One region of the Pectobacterium atrosepticum genome, then DNA from elsewhere that is predicted to be linked to it. Evidence: predicted binding sites of a transcription regulator. Region 1 holds the regulator's gene; each other region holds the start of a gene.

What was found. The regulator Fur, encoded in region 1, represses iron uptake genes when iron is present. The targets are predictions, from matches to a motif close to ATAATAATGAGAACNACTATCAA.
Region 2: the regulator Fur is predicted to act here: its motif matches at 942-964, upstream of GZ59_RS18110 (TonB-dependent siderophore receptor).
Region 3: the regulator Fur is predicted to act here: its motif matches at 1,321-1,343, upstream of fhuE (ferric-rhodotorulic acid/ferric-coprogen receptor FhuE).
Region 4: the regulator Fur is predicted to act here: its motif matches at 1,039-1,061, upstream of sodA (superoxide dismutase [Mn]).

Annotation. Positions count from the first base shown of each region.
Region 1 is NZ_CP009125.1:1,486,552-1,488,760, forward strand. It holds gene glnS (glutamine--tRNA ligase) at 1-978, shown strand, start outside; gene fur (ferric iron uptake transcriptional regulator) at 1,042-1,491, opposite strand; gene fldA (flavodoxin FldA) at 1,821-2,209, opposite strand, start outside.
Region 2 is NZ_CP009125.1:4,095,537-4,097,745, reverse strand. It holds gene GZ59_RS18115 (helix-turn-helix transcriptional regulator) at 1-814, opposite strand, end outside; gene GZ59_RS18110 (TonB-dependent siderophore receptor) at 1,241-2,209, shown strand, end outside.
Region 3 is NZ_CP009125.1:945,779-947,987, reverse strand. It holds gene fhuE (ferric-rhodotorulic acid/ferric-coprogen receptor FhuE) at 1-1,242, opposite strand, end outside; gene GZ59_RS04205 (GNAT family N-acetyltransferase) at 1,985-2,209, shown strand, end outside.
Region 4 is NZ_CP009125.1:112,204-114,412, reverse strand. It holds gene fdhD (formate dehydrogenase accessory sulfurtransferase FdhD) at 53-886, shown strand; gene sodA (superoxide dismutase [Mn]) at 1,146-1,772, shown strand; gene GZ59_RS00470 (methyl-accepting chemotaxis protein) at 2,150-2,209, shown strand, end outside.

The DNA of each region.
Region 1 (2,209 bases):
TCTCTGTGTACGCTGGAATTCCAGGATAACCGCCGCCTGTACGACTGGGTGCTGGATAATATCTCCATTCCTTGCCACCCACGTCAGTACGAGTTTTCTCGGCTTAATCTCGAATACGCAATTATGTCCAAGCGTAAGCTGAATCAGCTGGTTGTGGAAAATGTCGTTGAAGGATGGGACGATCCGCGTATGCCGACCATCTCTGGCCTGCGCCGCCGTGGTTATAGTGCGTCTTCTATCCGTGAATTTTGTGTGCGTATCGGCGTAACGAAGCAGGATAACAACGTGGAAATGGCAGCGCTTGAATCCTGTATCCGCGACGATCTGAATGAAAACGCTCCGCGTGCGATGGCGGTACTGGATCCGGTCAAAGTGGTGATCGAGAATCTGCCAGCCGGGCACGAAGAGTTTGTTGCGATGCCAAATCACCCGAACAAGCCAGAAATGGGCTCGCGTCAGGTGGCATTCAGCCGTGAAGTTTACATCGATCGTGCTGACTTCCGTGAAGAAGCTAACAAGCAGTACAAGCGTTTGGTTTTGGGTAAAGAAGTTCGCCTGCGTAATGCCTATGTGATCAAAGCCGATCGCATTGAAAAAGACGAGCAGGGCACCATCACCACGATTTACTGTAGCTATGATGCGGAAACGCTGAGCAAAGATCCGGCTGATGGTCGTAAAGTGAAAGGCGTCATCCACTGGGTTTCTGCGGCGCACGCGGTGCCAGCGGAATTCCGTTTGTACGATCGTTTGTTCAGTGTGGCAAACCCTGCGGCGGCGGATGACTTCCTGTCAACGATTAACCCAGACTCACTGAAAATTACGCAAGGTTTTGTAGAAGCGAGTTTGGTGCAGGCTGAAGTAGAGAAAGCGTATCAGTTTGAGCGTGAAGGTTACTTCTGTGCCGATCGCGTTTACTCCAGTGCGGAACACCTGGTGTTTAACCGTACGGTTGGACTACGCGATACTTGGGTAGGCTAAGGTCACTGGTAAGAAGACAAAAATAAAACCGCCTCGGCGGTTTTATTTTTTTGTGCGGTCGATTTATCGTGTGGAGTCGTGCAGAGTTTCGTCCTCTCTGCAATCCCCTTCACTGCAATGCCCATAGAGATACAGACTGTGGTTGGACAGTTTAATGCCGTGTCTTTCTGCGATCTCGCGCTGACGTGCTTCGATAGATTCATCGCGGAATTCAATGACTTTGCCACAGTCGAGGCAAATTAAGTGATCGTGATGATGCTGCTGCGTCAATTCAAAGACGGATTTGCCACCTTCGAAGTTATGACGGGTTACGATACCCGCATCATCAAACTGGTTGAGTACGCGATAGACAGTAGCAAGACCAATCTCTTCGCCCATATCAATCAGTCTCTTTATATAATCTTCCGCACTGACGTGATGGCTGACAGGATCCTGTAACACTTCCAGTATTTTCAGTCTTGGAAGAGTGACTTTCAGGCCGGCCTTCTTTAATGCGGTATTGTTGTCAGTCATGCGGGTTTAGTCCTGTTGCTTACTTATCAATGGAGGCTGCCTAGCCTATGACATCGGTCGGCTTAAAAAATCTAATCACATCTCAATTATAGAACTGCGCATACAAAATGAAAACAAGGGAATGTTAACAATATTGTCCCCACTCACACTACTGATATACAACGCAATCTATTGTTGATGAATGAGGAAATGGTGATGCACGTATAAAACCGATGGGATTATTGTACAGGTTTACTGATAGAAGTTAAAAAAATGTATCAATTATTATGAAAGGTTTTACCTATCAATGCTGTTTTGGCTCTGATAGGGGATATCAGAGCCAAAATGGCTTAGCCAACCAGCTCTTTCAGATTCAGTTCATCGCTGATCTGCTTCACCCACGTCGTTACACGTTCGTTGGTGAGTTCAGGCTGACGGTCTTCATCGATAGCTAAACCAATGAAGTGATTGTCGTCGGCGAGCCCTTTAGAGGCTTCAAAGTAATAGCCTTCAGTTGGCCAGTGGCCGACAATCGTCGCGCCGCGAGGCTCAATAATGTCACGAATGGTGCCCATGGCATCACAGAAGTATTCCGCATAGTCTTCCTGATCGCCGCAACCAAACAGAGCAACCAATTTTCCTGTGAAATCAACTTCTTCCAGTGACGGGAAAAAGTCATCCCAATCACATTGAGCTTCACCGTAATACCAGGTTGGAATACCCAACAGCAGAATATCGA
Region 2 (2,209 bases), 2.4 Mb from region 1:
CGAAAACGCTCATATTGAACGTTTGGCGAAAATGGCGCTGCAGCGTGCTTTCACTCATGTTGACGCTTTTAGCGATTTCACTCATTGAAAGATGATCGGCGCTACCGCTCTCCAGCATGTCTCTGATCTGCTGGATACGATGGTAACCGCGTAAGGTGACACCGCTGCTTTTCTCCTGTGCCACGCTGGCGGTCAGTGAAGTAAAGGCTTCGATAATCAGGCTCATGCACTGCGTTTCCAGATAAAGGCGCTGGAGCGGCGTTTGGCAAGGATTAGCATCCAGCGTTTGTAAGGCAATTGCCCGCGCCTGCCGGGACGGTGTCCATAAGTGTGTCGCAAGGTGGGTCTGCGTGAAATCGTGGATGGCCTGCCAGTCGCCAACGGTATCCATCATATTGCCGTACAACCATTCCCTATCGAACGTCAGCGTAATGGTGCGTTCATATTCATCACGCTTACCGATGCGGGTAAACATCGTCGGTTCCGTCAGCGCAATCAGCGAAGCTGGCTGGCTCTCTCCCAGATGCAGTTCCTGATGGCCAAATGAAATATGCGCATTGCCGCTCACCACAATGGCTAGCTTGATCGCGCTATCCAGCAGGTTTTGGGTTTTCATGTTGTGACGATTAATCACATCCGCAGTATGCAGGATCAGATGCGGATTGAGCTGCACAACCGTGAAAGACCCAAATAGCACCGGCGTGTTATCGATCAACCGGGGACCAATAAAACGGTAATTATTCGCGACCAGACTCGATTGCTGAACGATGTGATCTTTGAAGATCGGCTTTGATGACTGAGTGAAGCTGCGCACGTGATTACCTACCTGATTAAACCCTTCGACCTGCGCCTTCCATTTTGATGCTTTGGCAAAACATTTTGCTGCTAGAGCAAACCCCGTCCTGAATGACAAATGTAACAATGACCGCGCCAAAATGGTAATGCAAATACTTCTCAATAGCATTTTTCGTTGGAGAGGTCACATTGCACGATAAATGTATTTTCCATTTCCGGCAATGCGGAGAAAAGGGCTGATTGACTACACACAGTATTTCATAACAACGATACGTGATGCCCCGTTTGTATGACGCTTCTCTCCCGATAACCGCCATGTCTGCGCGTTTTATCTCCGCCGTTATTCAGCGCCTTTGCTGATGGTCGTTAGGTGTCGCTGCACCAATCACGATGCTGAACCTTTTTCAGGCTACTTATTCATTTCTTACAGGGCAGGATAATTTTGATGAAATTACCACAATCGCGCCGTTATCTGGCGACGCTCATTGGCGTTAGCTGCGGGATGACTTCGTTTCTGAGTGCGGCGCAGACCTCGACCATTCCTTCAACAGAACCTGCCCCTCAGGTGCAGAATCAGGCCGAAAGCAGTCCATCGGGCGATACGATGGTGGTGACGGCTGCGGAGCAAACGCGTCAAGCTCCAGGTGTATCGGTGATTACGGCTGAGGATATCAGCAAGCGCCCGCCCGCTAACGATCTGTCAGAACTCATTCGCACCATGCCGGGCGTAAACCTGTCCGGTAACTCAACCAGCGGCCAGCGTGGTAACAATCGCCAGATCGATATCCGCGGCATGGGACCAGAAAACACCCTGATTCTGGTGGATGGCAAGCCGGTGTCGAGCCGTACAGAAGTGCGTTATGGCTGGCGTGGCGAGCGTGATACCCGCGGTGACACCAACTGGGTGCCTGCTGATATGGTGGAGCGCATTGAAGTGCTGCGCGGCCCAGCGGCGGCGCGCTATGGTAACGGCGCAGCGGGCGGTGTGGTCAACATCATCACCAAACAGCCGATGCAAGAATGGCACGGTACCTGGAATACTTATCTGAACGCGCCGGAACATAGCGCGGAAGGTGCGACCAAGCGTACCGATTTCAGCCTGATGGGCGGCCTGACCGATAGCCTGAGCTTCCGCCTCTACGGTAATCTGAATAAAACCGAGGCTGATGCGCGCGATATTAATGAAGGACATCAGTCAGCGCGTGCCGGTAATCAGTCCGCTTCACTGCCTTCTGGGCGTGAAGGGGTGCGCAACAAAGATATCAGCGGCCTGCTACGTTGGGATATGACTAAGCAGCAGTCGCTGGAGTTTGAAGCCGGCTCCAGTCGTCAGGGCAATATCTATGCGGGCGATTCGCAAAATACCAATACTAATCCGCTTGTCGTAAGCAATTATGGCAAGGAAACTAACCGT
Region 3 (2,209 bases), 540 kb from region 1:
GCGATTATAGCTGCCGCCTACCACCAGCTCATGCTGGCGTCCTAATAGCTCGAACGGTCCAGAGGCGTAAGTGTCAATCGCATCAACTTTACGGGTTCCCTTATTCCATCCACCATAGGCTCCAGTATTGAAGCCAGACGGATCAACAAGCATTCCGGTATCTTTATCGAGGAAACCATTGGCATACATCAGCTTGGAATCGAAGTTGGTTTCGCCATGCGTCCCGTTCATACGCACCTGCCAGCCGTTATCAAAGCGTTGAGTTAGATCGGCAAACACTTTTCTCGACGTTTTATCGGAATAACTCCAGTTCGGCGCGGAGTTAAATTTGTGTCCAAAATTCGTGGGGCTGCCATCGGTAAACCACGTTGGCAAACCACCCCAAGTTGGGCTATCGGTGTTGTGTTCCTGATAATCATAGCCAAGCGACAACGTGGTGGAATCGGTGACATCAGCATCAATCACGCCGTAGAGGAATTTCTTGCGACTATGGTAACGATCGAGCCAGGTGTCGTTATCCTGATAGCCCGCAATTACGCGCCCGCGCACGTTACCGGATTCCGTCAACGGCGCAGACAGATCGGCCACCATCCGTTGTTTATCCCATGAACCGTAGCTGCCAGATACCGAGCCTTTGAACTCGCGGCTGTCCGCATGCTTGCGCACCATGTTCACCGCAGCAGCAGGGTTACCCGTTCCCGTCATTAGTCCCGTCGCACCGCGTACCACTTCAATACGATCATAGATCGCCGTGTCTGAGCCTGAATCACCAAAATCCCAGATTTCGTTAACCACCGTCGGAATATCGTCAAACAGATAGTTAGTGATACGAAAACCACGAGCGAAATACGTCGCACGTTCGGAGTCGATAATTTTAGAGGACACACCCGTCGTGTTCGCCATCACCTCGCCAATGGTTTGCAGGTTCTGATCTTCGATACGCTGCTTGCTGATAACACTCACCGACTGCGGGATATCACGCGGCGTCAGCGTCATCTTCGTTCCGGCGCTAGTGACTTTCACGCTGTAATCCTGCGGATCGCTGGCCTCTGCATTCGCATTGGCGTTAGCGCTGACGACAAGTGTGTCGCCTGAGGCGGGATTTTCTTCGGCAACAGCCTGAGTAGGCAGGAAAGAGGCAGAAATCAACAGGGCGAGAAGAGAAACTCCGAATGGTTTTGCTCCGGCCAGCGAAGAATCACAAACGCGCGTTTTCCCGGCGCGAGTAACTCCAAAAGACATGGTATATCCTTGGTTAACGAATGATGATTTTGGCGAGATGCTGATGCGTTTCTTGTCAACATTTGCACAGGAAGGAAAATGATAACTATACGCATTATTATTGTTATTTCAATAAAATGGTCAATGTCATTGAAATGCAGTCAGATAGAAAAGAACAAATCACCATATCGTTAACAAGACAGTGTTAAAAAAGAAACATTTACCGATTCTGTGGTCACAGCGCAGCCAGTGTCGCGGGTAAAAGATCCATACTGGACAATCGCAAAATAGCGCGCTATCGAACGTTCAACCAGAACAGCGTCATGAGAAGCCGTAACAATTCAATGAGAACAATAACAATGTCGCCTTTTGCAATGGCACAACATACGCTATGTGGAGGGAATTAAAGGGTGGGAGGGCCAGCGAAATGGTAATGCATTTCGCTGGCACAAACCGAGCTGTGTGATAAGCCAGTCAAGGGGAAGAATCGAAGAGTAACTCACTCATAAAAAACATATTTTTCGACACAACATACATTTTTATTATAAATAGTCTGGTATTTTCCCTGGCGAGGCAAATACGGACTTAATTTCTTTTTTTATCAACATATAATCAATAAATATCAGATTATGTTTCTTATCATAGAGCAATATAGCGACGTAAGAACGAGTGAAATTCACCCTTGCCTAAATATTTTTAACATGGTAAAGAAATATTCATATTGGAAGTATAGTTTAGCGTGCTAATAATGAGGTTTATTGTAATGAATTTGAATGTTACTGACACACCAGAGCCAGATGAAGAAGAATTTGTAATAGAAAGCCTTTGGAAACACAATGAGCAGTACGAGTCTGTTGATATTTCCCCGCTCTTCTTAAATTTCAAAGATGATGAAAATAACATTATCGCAGGGTTAATTTCCAGAACCTGGTGGGGAGCATTGGAAGTTCAATATCTTTGGGTCAGTGAGGCGTATCGTAAAAGTGGT
Region 4 (2,209 bases), 1.4 Mb from region 1:
GCATCCCTTCTGGCGCGGTGAAATAATACTTTTAATTTCTATGGTTACTAACATGCAGGTATTTCAGGTGAAAGAGGTTCATTCACAAGCGGATGCCGTCCTCGAAGGCGCAACGCAACATTCGGTCTATCATCCCGATTCGCTGCATCAGCCACAGTCTGATTGGCTGGCAGAAGAGGTGCCTGTGGCGCTGGTTTATAACGGCATCTCGCATGTCGTTATGATGGCATCACCGAAGGAACTGGAGCAGTTCGCACTCGGGTTTTCCTTATCTGAAGGCATTATTCAATCACCCGCAGATATCTACGGTATTGATGTACAGAACGCCTGTAACGGGATTGAAGTTCAAATTGAGCTTTCCAGCCGACGTTTTGCCGGTCTAAAAGAACGACGCAGATCGATGGATGGCCGTACAGGCTGCGGCGTCTGTGGCGTAGAGCAGCTAGCGGAAATAGGCAAACCGGTTGCACCTCTGCCGTTCACGCAGACATTTTCCCTCAGCAAGCTTGAAAACGCGCTAGTGCGACTGCGCGATGTGCAGAAGATCGGTCAGGTGACTGGCTGCACTCACGCTGCAAGTTGGATAGCACCAGACGGCACGTTGTCAGGGGGGAGCGAAGATGTCGGACGCCATGTTGCGCTGGATAAATTGCTTGGTGCCCGAGCAAAACAGGGGTGGCAACAGGGTGCAGCACTGGTTTCCAGCCGAGCCAGCTATGAAATGGTACAAAAATCTGCCATGTGTGGCGTGGAAATCTTGTTCGCCGTCTCTGCGGCAACCTCACTGGCCGTTGACGTCGCACAGCGCTGCAACCTGACTCTAGTGGGTTTTTGTCGACCAGGGCAGGCAACCATTTACACGCACCCGCAGCGTCTGAGCAAGTAAGCCATTGCCGTCAAGATCGCGGTGGCTCGCAGTCAACACACACGCAATTTGAAGTATGACGAGTATAGATTAATTTGTTTTTACATAGTGCGATAATGACATAAACGTTTGTTATCATGAAGTAAAGCAATCTGACTCCCGACAGCAGATCGAGAATAATCATTTTCAATATCATTTAATTAACTATAATGAACGTATTGCTTACGCGGCACTCATAGAACAGTGCCGTAACATTTTTTTTACCATGGAGATGCTAAACATGAGTTATTCACTGCCATCGCTGCCTTATGCTTATGACGCACTGGAACCGCATTTCGACAAAGAAACGATGGAAATTCACCATTCCAAACACCATCAGGCTTACGTCAATAATGCTAATGCCGCGCTGGAATCTCTGCCTGAACTGGCTAAATTGTCTGTTGAAGAGCTGATTGCTCAACTGGATAAAGTTCCTGCTGAGAAAAAAGCAGCCCTGCGTAACAACGCTGGTGGCCACGCTAACCACAGCCTGTTCTGGAAAGGCCTGAAATTAGATACTACGCTGACTGGCGATCTGAAAGCAGCAATCGAACGCGATTTCGGCAGCGTTGATGCGTTTAAAGAAAAATTTGAGCAAGCAGCAGCAACCCGTTTCGGTTCTGGCTGGGCTTGGCTGGTTCTGAAAGACGACGGCAAACTGGCTGTAGTCTCTACTGCAAACCAAGACAGCCCGCTGATGGGTGAAGCAATTTCTGGTACCTCTGGCTACCCAATCGTCGGTCTGGACGTATGGGAGCACGCTTACTACCTGAAATTCCAAAACCGTCGCCCAGATTATGCTAAAGCATTCTGGAACGTGCTGAACTGGGACGAAGCCTCAGCTCGCTTCGCTAGCGCGAAAAAATAAAACCGTTGGATGCCTGATACCATCAGGCTCCTTCTGCGTTTGAATGGAGACTGGAATAACAACGTGTTATTCCAGTTTTTTATTATATTTCACCTCGTATTTTCTGTTCATCTTCTCGTTGTTCCCCACCGACCCGCGCGATCGAATAGCCGCTATCTCGCACCGTTTACCCGTTTCTGTTAGCGAACAGGCTTCAAGCCCGAAAAGCGGGCGGCACGTAAAGTTTCAGAGTAGAGTGCCGATATCTACTGCGGGTTTTTATCATGTTGTTTTGCAGGGATAGGCTTGGCACGCGGTAATCCGAGATGCTAACACCGCTAATCAAGTGTGCATCAGGATAATGAATTTGACTCAATACGATATAGTGGTGGGATGGGATGGCTATGAATTTTGACAATCTAAAAGTCGGTAAAAAATTAGGATTAGGCTTTTTCCTG